Linked DNA regions of Filimonas effusa. The protein of the gene in region 1 binds, or shares a complex with, the protein of each later gene. Links are inferred from orthologs where the notes say so. Each region holds a gene or a part of one and is shown in the gene's direction. Other genes may lie near its edges. The genes, in order: ESB13_RS03290 and meaB.

Region 1 (6,022 bases):
GCAAAGGACTTTTAAATACCGATGACAAGCAATTCCTATTTCAGAAAGGCGTATTAAAACTGCCCGGAAAGCCCTGTCGTTTTTTTTCGCTGATTAGTCAAAAAATCAGAAAGAAGGAATAAATCAATTTTATGCTAATTTTCGTGCAAATAGCCGCTTACAGAGACCCGCAGCTGCTGCCAACCATCAACAGTATGTTGCAAAACGCACGCACTCCTGAGCAGCTGCGCATCTGCATCTGCCGTCAATATCATCCTGATGATAAATTCGACAACGTTGATATATTCAGAAAAGACAACAGATTTACTATAATTGATGTCTTTTACGCTGATTCAAAAGGTGTATGCTGGGCAAGAAATTTAATACAACAACACTATAATGGAGAAGACCTGACCCTTCAGATCGACTCGCATATGCGGTTCGCCAAAGACTGGGACCATAAACTTACGTTAATGCTTGCCAGCTTACAAAGCACCGGGATCAGAAAGCCGCTATTAACAGGCTACCCTCCTGCTTTTGAGCCTGACATTCCGTTTTCAACCGAAACGCCCGTTGCTCCATCCTATATGCAGATTGAAGGTTTTACATCAGCAGGCATACCGACATTTATTGCCAAAAGGCTTACAGACTGGCAACATTTATCGGCTCCCATTCCGGCAAGATTCTATTCTGCCGGCTTTTGTTTCACTGTCGGAATTTTCTGTACAGAAGTGCCACACGATCCCGATATTTATTACATAGGCGAGGAAATCAGTATCGCTGTAAGGGCATATACACATGGCTATGACTTATTCCACCCGCATCAAACGGTGATCTGGCATCAATACGAAAGAAAAGGCGTTAATAACCATTGGGATGATCACACGCTATGGCGTCTTAAAGATCAAAGCTCTTTTGAAGTGGTCAGAAATTTATTGACCGGAAAATATGGAAAGGAATATCAATACGGACCGGGCACAGAAAGATCGCTGGCAGAATACGAGCGATATGTGGAGGTAGATTTTCAAAAACAGCTACTACACTTGAACACGGCTACCGGGGCTCCCCTTAAACCCAGATACGCCAGATGTAATATTTAGACCGGGAGAATGAAAATCAGTCACTTTTTTTCACTATACTGTAAAAAACGTCTTCTAAGCAGAGAATGATGTTCCGCAACCACAAGTTTTGGAAGCATTGGGATTATTAAAAGTAAAGCCTCTTGCATTCAAGCCATCCTGCCAGTCTATTTGCATTCCGAAGAGATACATCTGGTGGCCAGGATTCATTATTACAGGAATACCTTCGAAATCAAACACTTCATCACCTTCCATTTTCTCATCGAAGCCCAGTACATAGCTTAAACCACTACAACCACCACCTTTTACCCCTACACGAAGGTATTGGTTGTCGGCCTCAGCCTGCATCAGACTTTTGATTTCCTGTACAGCACCGGCAGTAAAAGACACAGGGATCTGCATTGTAGTTTCCATACCTATAATTTTTCCGTATCTGCAAAATTAAGAAGAAATAGGAAACAGCCTATACCGCCTCGTTTTCGGATTACGGAAAACCTTTCATTCTCCCTATTTTTGTTAAAAAAGAATTAGATGTTAGATACGACCGTAGTGTTAACAGTTCTGATAGCCTGTATGATTGCCGCAGTATTAGCTTACCTGATTTACCTGCAGCGAAAGGCTAAACTGGAGGAAAGGGTTAAAGTACAGGGAGGACAACAATTACAACTTCAAGCCTATGAAAGGCTAACCGTGCTGGTAGACAGAATTGCATTACCCAATCTTATTACCAGGGTAAATGTATCGGGCATCAGCGCTGCCGACATGCAGGCGATACTAACCCGCAATATCAGGGAAGAGTTTGAATACAATATCAGCCAGCAGATTTATGTCAGTCCAGAGGCATGGAAAGCCGTTAAAAACCTGAAAGAACAGAATTTACTTGTTATTAACCAGTTCGCCAGCGCTTTACCCATTAACGCCACAGGACTGGATTTAAATAAGCTATTACTGGAATACCTGATGGCCGATAAAAAAGGCTCCTTACACGAAGTGGTAAGCGAGGCACTATCTTACGAAGCGAAGCAGCTTTTGTAAGTATTCCTGTGTTTTTGCCAGTGTCGGACTATTCCAGCCTATAAAAAATAACTAACAACATAATACGATTGCCGTGCCTGAAAAAAAGAAAATTTATACCGATAGCGGTATAGAAATCAAAGAGTTATACACCAGTATTTCCAATTCTGATTTAACGATTGATCCTGCTTCACGTTCCGGAATGCAGGATCAATCAGCTACTGCCCTACCTGGGGTATGGCCTTACACCAGGGGAATACAAGCCGATATGTACCGTGGTAAGTTATGGACGATGCGCCAATACGCCGGCTTTTCTACTGCCGAAGAAAGCAACAAGCGTTATCATTACCTGTTATCACAGGGCGTAATGGGCTTAAGCGTCGCCTTTGACCTACCTACCCAAATAGGATACGATAGCGATCACAAGCTGGCCGAAGGTGAGGTAGGCAAGGTGGGTGTAGCCATAGACAGCCTGGAGGATATGGAGCGCCTGTTTCATGGCATCCGGCTACAGGACGTAAGTACCTCAATGACAATCAATGCCACCGGTTTTATTCTACTGGCACTTTATGTAGCATTAGCCAAAAAACAAGGAGCCGACCTTCAGAAAATTACAGGTACTATACAAAACGACATCCTTAAGGAATATGCTGCGCGTGGCACCTATATTTACCCGCCCCGGCCATCGATGCGGATTATCACAGACATTTTTGACTGGTGCCGCACGGAAGTTCCAAAATGGAATACCATCTCCATTTCGGGATACCATATACGCGAAGCAGGAAGTACAGCCGTGCAAGAGCTGGCTTTTACACTGGCCAACGGTAAAGCATATGTCGAAGCTGCAATAGCTAAAGGAATGGATATCAACGTATTTGGACAAAGGCTTTCTTTTTTCTTTAATGCTCATAATCACTTATTCGAGGAAATAGCCAAATTCCGGGCAGCAAGACGTATGTGGGCCCGCATAATGAAAGACCTGGGCGCCACGGATCCCAGAGCAATGATGTTACGCTTTCACAGTCAAACAGGCGGCAGCACCTTAACGGCCCAGCAGCCGCTGAATAATATAAGCCGGGTAACCATTCAAACACTTGCCGCGGTATTGGGGGGCACGCAAAGCTTACATACCAATGGTTATGATGAAGCATTGAGTCTGCCCACCGAAGAAGCGGCCCGTATTGCGCTGCGGACACAGCAGATTGTAGGTTATGAAAGCGGCGTTACAGACACGGTAGATCCACTGGCGGGCAGCTATTTTGTGGAAAGCCTGACTAATGAGGTAGAACAAAAAGCATGGGAGCTTATCCGTACCATTGATAATATGGGGGGAAGCGTTAGTGCGATAGAGCAAGGCTTCATGCAGGAAGCTATAGCCCGGAGCGCGTATGAATACCAGCGCCAGGTAGAAGATGGCAGCAAACTGATCGTTGGCGTCAACAAATTTGTGATACCCGAAACACAGGACACACCGGTATTCAGAGTAGACGACAGTATACGTAACGTACAGTCAGAACGCCTGCAGCAACTACGCGCCCGCCGCGACCAGCAGGCGGTAGTACAATGCCTTGAACAGATCCGGACCGCTGCAGTAAACGACACCAACCTGATGCCGCATGTATTACATGCCGTAGAACATTACTGTACGCTGGGAGAAATTGCCGATACGCTGAGAGGCGTATTTGGAGAGGGAATAGAAGGAAAGAAATAGCGGAAGATTGTGGAGAGATTCTTGTGTAGTTCGTTGATACAATTAATCATTCATATACACCTAAACTATGGCTAATCTATTTCAGAAAATAAGAAAGGGGCTGCAGTTATACCAGCAGATAGATATGGAAGCATTGGAAAAACTGGCAGCAAAAGTTGATTTGAATGCAGTAGTTCAGAATGTCAGCAAGCTCGATGACACCCAATTACAGGGAGTGATGAAACTATTAAGCGGTAGCGGCGGGCATAAGAAAAAAGTTCCGCCACCTGTAGACGGAGATTTTTACGACCTGGCAGAACTGCTGACTCCGGAACAGCGCGCGTTACAATTAAAGGTGCGTGCTTTCCTGGAAACAGAAGTGCAACCTATCGTTAATGAATACTGGCTGCGTGCCGAGTTTCCCTATGAATTAATTCCGAAGCTGGCGGCTCTTAATATTTGCGGCGTTACTTACCAGGGATATGGCTGCCCCGGTTTACCCAATATAATGGAAGGGGTGCTGGCCATGGAAATGGCGCGTATAGATGCGTCTATAGCCACTTTTTTCGGCGTGCAAAGCGGACTAGCCATGGGCAGCATTTATATGCTGGGCAGTGAAGAACAAAAGCAGCAATGGCTGCCTGCCATGCAGCAAATGACCTGCATTGGCGCATTCGGATTGACCGAACCGGAGGTTGGCTCAGGAGCCGCCGGCGGCTTAACAACCACAGCCAAAAGAACACCGGAAGGCTGGGTATTAAATGGTCAGAAGAAATGGATAGGCAACGCCACATTTGCCGATGTAATAATAATATGGGCAAGGGATGTAGATGATAACAATGTAAAAGGCTTTCTTGTAAAAAAAGACAATCCCGGCTTCCAGGCTATAAAGATGGAAGACAAGATGGCTTTACGTATTGTACAGAATGGTCTTATTACGCTGACCAATTGCCAGGTAGCGGAAACAGACAGGCTTGCCAAAGCCAACAGTTTTAAGGATACAGCCGAAGTACTGCGGATGACACGAGCCGGAGTTGCCTGGGAAGCAGTAGGCTGCGCCCGCGGCGCCTACGAAAACGCACTGGCATATACTACGCAACGGAAGCAGTTTGGCAAACCGATAGCAGCTTTTCAGCTGATACAAAACCACCTGGTTGAAATGCTGAGTAATTTAACTGCCATGCAAACAATGGTATTCCGTTTATCGCAATTACAGGACGAAGGGAGGTTAACGGATGAGCATGCTTCACTGGCCAAAGTATTCTGCACCTTAAGAACGAGAGATATAGTAAGCCGTGCCCGTGAAGTAATGGGAGGCAACGGCATATTACTGCAATACAATGTAGCACGCTTTGTTGCGGACGCGGAAGCTATTTACTCTTATGAAGGTACTAAAGAGATCAATTCCCTTATCGTGGGCAGAGCTATTACCGGATTTAGCGCTTTTGTTTGATTTTCATAACTTCGCATTATGGTAGCAGTAGAAACCCTTGATGAGTATTATAAGAGAATAGATATGAAGCCGCCTGCCATGGCCGTAAACGCCTATGGCAAGATCTCGGGACACTTCAACGTTTACCCGCGCCAGGGTATCTGCCAGCGATACTCTCCTTTCAAGCGACGCGATTTTTTTAAAGTCAGCTTTATCACGGGAATAGGACGGCTTCATTTTGAGGACCGCACCGTAGAGGTTGACAAACCTGCCCTGTTATTTTCGCCGCCGGAGCTCAGTTATTCCTGGGAAGCGGTTTCGGAGCAACAAACAGGCTATTGCTGTCTTTTTGATGCGGTATTTCTTGATAATTATCATCACCGGGATATTATACATGAGTCGCCATTGGTCATCAGCGGCCAGGACCCGTTGTTTTTCCTGACCAGCCGACAGCAGCAGCGTGTAGAGCTGTTATTCTGCATGATGATGGCAGAAATGGAGTCCGACTATTCACATAAATACGATCTTATCCGTCATTGCCTGTATATGGTCATTCATGAAGCCATGAAAATGCAGGCTGCCCGTAATCCTATAAAGCATATCAATGCGCCTGCCCGTTTAACAGCCCAGTTCCTGGAGCTGCTGGAACGACAGTTTCCGATAGACTCACCGGAACATGCCCTTCAGCTTAAAACGGCCCAGGATTTTGCGCTAAGCCTTTCTGTTCATGTTAACCATTTAAACCGGGCCGTAAAGGAAGTGACCGGTAAAACCACCACAGAACACATAGCAGAACGAATAACAGTGGAGGCACGTGCGCTTTTAAAA
Region 2 (5,945 bases), on another replicon or contig:
ATAAATCCATCACCGCCTACCGCGATGCACAGGGTTTCAGAAGAAACGGGAAGAAGATAAAATGCAAGCTCATCGACGCTTATATCTATCATTATGGCTGGGTGAAAAGCCCTGCACAGATGAAAAAGAAAATGAAGGAATCTGCCAAATACTGGCTCGACAATGATACCGACCTGAATAACTTTCTTCAGTCCGAAGACATCTTCAATTTCGACGAGTTTGACTCCATTGAAGTATTCAAAGGCAAACATCCTGCTGTAATGCAGCAACGCGTGGCTTCGCAGTCATGGACTATTGAACTGGACACTTCCAGGAAAAGGTTCTCCTTTAAAAAATGGTTCCTTTATAAATTCGAGAAGTTAACAGGTATACGATTGTTTAGTTTCCGGAATTATACGACCTGAGTAATTCATATTTCCGGCGCGTGTACCAGGCATGTGCCCTGGCAATATCAAGTCCTGTTTTACCATCAAGAAAACCTGCCCTGAAAATGTAATTCTGCACAAAGTTGAATACGGGCGAGAAAAAGCGCTTGAATAAATGAGAAGGTTTTTTCTTTCCGGCATACTTTTCTGCGCTTAAACGGGCATACCGGTCTAATTTACTTCTGTAAGTATGAATATCTGGCGATGTAAAATGATGAATAGCGCCTTTCAGCTGTATTTCACGCGTTTCGCCCTCACACCTGATCTCTTCGTGTACAGGTGAATTATCCCAGCAGGCTTTCCGGCTATTAAAGACGCGTCTGATAACGCCACGTCCCCATTCGCCATGTTTTACCGCCTTGTCGCCAAGATAACTGATCCGCTTAATCGTATAAATAACAGTAGGATCCGACAGATCGGTCTGTTTCAGGCTTTCAATAAGTGTGTTGTCTATATATTCGTCGGAATCCAGGCTTAAGATCCAGTCATATTTTGCCTGCTTATTACCGAGGTTCTTGGTATCTCCATAACCCAACCAGGGCGTTTCTATAAGTACGGCATTGTGCGACCGCACGATGTTTAACGTACCGTCGGTACTGCCACTGTCTACCACTATAATATCATCTGTTAACGGCTGACAGGATTTCACCGCTTTCCCTATGGTTTGGGCAGAATTCTTGCAGATGATCACAACCGAAACAGAGACATTCTTCATGCGCGCAAGGTAAAAAAAATAGGTATAAGGCGCTTCGCCAAAACCAGCTTTAACGGGGGTTGTCGGTTAAATTGGCTTCTTTGAAGGTTTATGCGGCCACCTGCCTCCCGTTAGCTGAAAGGCTGTACTTTTATGCGTTCTCATTTAGTAATACCTGCATTTATTCAGAAATGAACACATATATCGTATTTCAAAGCTATGGGGCGCCTGCGTTACTGGATGAATGTAAATTCGCTCTCTTAAGATTGTATCGCATGCTGGGCGATCAAACCCCGCAGGTGGTAGTGTATACCGACCAACCTCATGAATTTGAACCTTTCGCCGCAATAGTACCCCTTACGATCCGTGAAATGAATGCGCAGCTTATCAGCCAGTGGAAAGGACAACACCAGTTTGTTCACCGGGTTAAAATAGAGGTAATAAAGGACTGCCTGGCGGGCAGACAGGGAAAACTTATTTATATGGACTCCGATACCTGTGTAACTTCTGCTTTACCGGACCTGCTGGAAAGGATAAGTGCGGCGCAGGTGGTATTTCATATACCGGAAGGGAAAATAGGTGCGGGAGGAAATCTTCATTTCAGGAAATGGAAGCAGTTCCTGCAGTCGGCGCCAAACCCGGCACTTCAATTCCCCGACCCTTTGCATATTGAAATGTGGAATGCCGGTGTCATTGGCCTGCATAACAGTCACCTGCCTTTACTGGACGAAGTGCTGGCGCTTACAGATGAACTTTACCCGCTTTTTCCAAGGCATACTGTAGAGCAATTTGCTTTTTGCTATACTTTTCAAAAGAACAATATCCATATTTCAGAAGCCGCCGACATCGTATTTCATTACTGGAACCTGAAAGAATTCAGAATATTGTTAGGCCGCTTCTTTACACAACATGCCGCAGTACCGCTGCAGGAGCTGGCAGCTTTAACCGATAGTATCCAGCCACAGCCAATAGTGAACGACAAGATGCAGTTTGAGCAATTACCGTTCTTTAAGAAAATAATACAGAAAGCCAAAGGCAATACCTGGTCTATCAACAGGTATTATGTTTAAAACAGTTGTCATGAATAAAGATCTGCCGCCTCTTGTTTCGGTTGTGATGTGTACTTACAATGGAGAGAAATACATCGATGAACAGATTACATCCATCCTGCAGCAGCGTTATGAAAACTTTGAGCTGATTGTTGCAGATGACCGTTCAACGGACAATACCTGGTCTAAGCTACTTTACTGGCAGCAGCAGCACCCCGAAAAAATAAAACTGTTTCAGAACGCGGTGAACCTTGGTTACAATAAGAATTTTGAGTCGGCCATTCAAAAGGCCTCCGGTGACTTTATCGCGCTTTCGGACCAGGACGATATCTGGTTACCTGAAAAGATAACGGCACAGATGGCTGCTTTCTCCGATGATACTATTGTATTAGTGCATAATAAGTCGGTACGCTTAGAAGGTAGCTCACTGAACTATAAGAAAGCCGCTCTTCAGCATCATTTCAGCGGGAACAGAACCCGGAAATTCTTTTTTTTCAATCATATCATGGGGCACGATATGATCTTCCGCCGGTCACTGGTGCAATATATTGTTCCTATTCCTGATAAAATGTCTTATGACTGGTGGATCAGCGTTGTAGCTACCTGCCTGGGTTCTGTAGTGTCTGTTGGCAGTTTCCTGGTTCACCATCGTATTCATGAATCCAATAATTTCTTCAGTTCGCAGGCTGCTTCAAAAAAGAAAGAGCTGGACCTTTATGAAACGTTACGCCTGTTTTCTGCTATTCCGGCGCTGAGAAAAGAAGATGCCCATTACCTGGCGGAACTGATCCCCCTGCTAGAACAGCAGAGTGTAACCAGCGACAAGCCGGCTTTTAACTGGAAACTGTTTCGTTTTTTATTAAAGCATAGTAAGGATATATTTGGACATAAAAGAAGATTGCTGCCGGCCCTGTCGTATCTGAAAAATGCAATCAAATACTCAAAAATGAGCTTCAAGGGCCGGGGTATTTCTATTTAGTGGTTTAAACTGTGTAAGATGGACTTCCTGCATGCCCTTGCAAACAGAGATTACAAGACAATTGCGCGATTGATATCCCTTGCCGAGAATCAGGTACCGGGTATTGAAAAAACTTTGCGCGGCCTTTCGCAGCAGTCCGTTCCGGTTATTGGAATTACCGGACCACCCGGTGCAGGAAAAAGCACTATCACCGACGCCCTCATCGGGCAGATCGTTGCTGAAGATAAAACGGTGGCCGTTCTTTGCGTAGACCCCTCTTCCCCGTTTAACCTGGGCGCCTTACTGGGCGACAGGATCCGCATGAGCAACTGGTACACACATCCCAATGTATTTATCCGTTCACTTGGTTCCCGTGGCAGCCTGGGAGGTTTGCAGGCTGGAATTGTAGATGTCATGCATATCCTGAAAGCCGCCGCCTTTGATTATATCCTGGTGGAAACAGTTGGGGTTGGACAAAGTGAAATAGAGATTGCCGGGCTGGCAGACCTTACTGTCATGATCCTGGTGCCTGAGGCCGGCGATGATATTCAGACCCTGAAAGCAGGTATCATGGAGGTGGCCGATCTGTTTGTGGTAAATAAAGCAGACCGTCCTGCTGCGGATACTTTTATAAAGAACCTGGCTGCTGCGCTTAGTTTTAAACCCGGAAACAAACAGGTTCCCATTCTGAAAACCATAGCATCGCAAAAGGAAGGTACAGCGGAACTTTTTGCCACTATAAAAAAGCATTGGATCTCCGGGATTTCCAATGATAAAAAGAACTGGCTATTGGCGGAAAAGGCTTTCCTGCTGATCCAACAGAAGCGAATGAAGGATATTACCCGCGTCCGTTTGTATGAAGAGATAAAACAAACAGGGATCACAAACCTGTACACCCTGGTTGCAAAGTATATGACAGAATAGAAATTAACTTACCTGGCGTTCGCGTTTCCACCAGCGGTAGCCTATGATGAACATGATCAATAATGGTGTAGCCATCAGGTACAGGATACCGCCATTCAGTCCCTTTGCCGGGCCTTCACCCAGCTGCATAGCCGTTTTTGTACAAATAGAACACTGCGCCTGCAACTCCTGAATAAAGGTAATTACTGCGATAATAACCGTGAGGCATACCCGCTTCTTCATCCGCTCCTATTTAAAAGTGATACCGCAAATTTACATAATCCAGTCAAGATAATTGTCACGATGTATGGTTGTGAAAGAGGCCTCCGGGTATGCTTTTGCAAAAGCAGCGGGCACTTTAGCCTGCTTCTCCAGCCATTTTAAATTCGTATGCTGTAGTAGTGCCTTCCGTTTCCTCTGTAAGATCTATCTCCTGCTGATCACAAGTACGCCAGAAATAGCTGTTTATATAAGCTTGCCGGTAAGCATTGTATTTGCTTCTTTCTCCCTGAATATAACTTTCCCACAAAGCTCCCGTGTTTTGCCGTACGGACAGTAATGAAAAACTATTCAAATAGCTGAACTGACGAATTTTGCATTGATTCCGTCAGTTAACTGACGGAATTATGATTTTTAGTTGTCCGGGGGTAAACAAAAAGGGCATATCTAACGATACGCCCTTTTAAGTATTCACTCATTAAACACTTACGCTTCTTCAGTCTTCATTGAACGGCTTACACGTTTACGCTCTTCTTCATCGAGAATCACCTTACGCATACGGATATTGTTAGGTGTTACTTCGATACACTCATCCTGCTGAATGTATTCCATACATTCTTCGAGGGTAAGCAATGTTTTAGGAGCGATGTTGGTGGCAGCGTCACTACCGCTTGCACGCATGTTGGTTAATTTTTTACCTTCAATAGCGTTTACGATAAGATCGCCTGGTTTAATATGCTCGGCAATGATCTGGCCTGCATACACCTCTTCTCCCGGATCAACGAAGAAAGTTCCCCTGTCCTGTAATTTATCGATAGAGTAACCTGTGGTAGTACCGGTTTGTTTTGCCAGCAATACACCATTGTTACGGCCAGGGATAACACCTTTCCAGGGTTTATATTCATTAAAGCGGTGCGCCATAACAGCTTCACCGGTTGTTGCTGTAAGCATTTGCGTACGTAAACCGATCAAACCACGGGAAGGGATTTCAAATTCCAGGTGTTGCATTTCACCTTTTGTTTCCATCACGTGCATTTCACCTTTACGACGGGTAACAAGGTCAATTACCTTGCTCGCGAATTCCTGGGGAACGTCTACTACCAGGTTTTCGTAAGGTTCCATTTTTTTACCGTCGATGGTTTTAACAATTACCTGGGGCTGACCCACAGTTAATTCATACCCTTCACGGCGCATGGTTTCTATCAATACGCCCAGGTGCAGGATACCACGACCGTATACCAGGAAGGTATCACCGTTGTCGGTATCTTTTACCCTGAGGGCAAGGTTCTTTTCAGTTTCCTTCATCAGGCGGTCACGGAGGTGACGGCTGGTAACGAATTTACCGTCCCTGCCAAAGAAAGGAGAGTTGTTGATGCTGAAGGTCATGTTCATGGTAGGCTCATCAACGCTGATCACCGGAAGTGCTTCCAGGATCTCAGCATCGGAGATGGTATCACCGATGTTGAAGCCTTCCAGACCTACTACTGCACAAAGGTCGCCCGCCAGTACTTCGGTCACCTTACGTTTGCCCATACCTTCGAATACGTATAATTCGCGTACTTTTTGTTTCTTAACAGAACCATCAGCCTGCATCAATGCGATCTGCTGACCTTCTTTGATAGAACCACGGGCTACTTTACCTACGGCAATACGGCCAAGGAAAGAAGAGTAGTCGAGGGAAGTGATCTGCATTTGCA

Evidence for each region.
Region 2: the proteins of ESB13_RS03290 (region 1) and meaB are in contact, whole or in part, in a crystal structure (PDB 8DPB), measured with the Methylorubrum extorquens proteins. The link is inferred for Filimonas effusa from one-to-one orthologs. Residues at the interface, in SOR27001.1 of Methylorubrum extorquens: Glu577, Glu578, Asn579, Asp580, Gly581, Arg582, Arg583, Arg585, His596, Ala604, Ser605, Ala608, Asp609, Gly611, Phe612, Asp613, Val614, Asp615, Ile616, Gly617, Pro618, Leu619, Glu625, Arg628, Gln629, Val631, Glu632, Asn633, Asp634, Glu661; in SOR26638.1 of Methylorubrum extorquens: Arg20, Ala21, Ala24, Arg25, Thr28, Ser32, Arg33, Arg34, His37, Thr98, Gly99, Gly100, Ser101, Ile102, Leu103, Lys106, Thr107, Ala110, Ala113, Ile114, Asp115, Arg116, Ala118, Phe119, Ile120, Arg121, Pro122, Pro124.

Annotation. Positions count from the first base shown.
Region 1 is NZ_SDHZ01000001.1:896,727-902,748, reverse strand. Bases 1,505-4,474 are described here. They hold ESB13_RS03290 (acyl-CoA mutase large subunit family protein), read left to right. Parts: upstream 1,505-2,166; coding sequence 2,167-3,783; downstream 3,784-4,474. Other genes in these bases: ESB13_RS03285 (acyl-CoA dehydrogenase family protein), read left to right, coding at 3,851-4,474; ESB13_RS03295 (DUF7935 family protein), read left to right, coding at 1,590-2,093. Outside these bases: ESB13_RS03310 (hypothetical protein), read left to right, coding at 1-122; ESB13_RS03305 (GlcNAc-transferase family protein), read left to right, coding at 132-1,079; ESB13_RS03300 (HesB/IscA family protein), read right to left, coding at 1,134-1,472; more of ESB13_RS03285, read left to right, coding at 4,475-5,215; ESB13_RS03280 (helix-turn-helix domain-containing protein), read left to right, coding at 5,234-6,022. UniProt on the Escherichia coli protein: Catalyzes the interconversion of succinyl-CoA and methylmalonyl-CoA. Could be part of a pathway that converts succinate to propionate.
Region 2 is NZ_SDHZ01000005.1:256,043-261,987, forward strand. Bases 2,215-5,107 are described here. They hold meaB (methylmalonyl Co-A mutase-associated GTPase MeaB), read left to right. Parts: upstream 2,215-3,165; coding sequence 3,166-4,050; downstream 4,051-5,107. Other genes in these bases: ESB13_RS22595 (glycosyltransferase family 2 protein), read left to right, coding at 2,215-3,147; ESB13_RS22605 (hypothetical protein), read right to left, coding at 4,054-4,272; ESB13_RS22610 (DUF4143 domain-containing protein), read right to left, coding at 4,388-4,603; typA (translational GTPase TypA), read right to left, coding at 4,735-5,107. Outside these bases: ESB13_RS22580 (glycosyltransferase family protein), read left to right, coding at 1-404; ESB13_RS22585 (glycosyltransferase family 2 protein), read right to left, coding at 379-1,140; ESB13_RS22590 (hypothetical protein), read left to right, coding at 1,311-2,189; more of ESB13_RS22595, read left to right, coding at 2,200-2,214; more of typA, read right to left, coding at 5,108-5,945. UniProt on the Escherichia coli protein: Binds and hydrolyzes GTP. Likely functions as a G-protein chaperone that assists AdoCbl cofactor delivery to the methylmalonyl-CoA mutase (MCM) ScpA and reactivation of the enzyme during catalysis.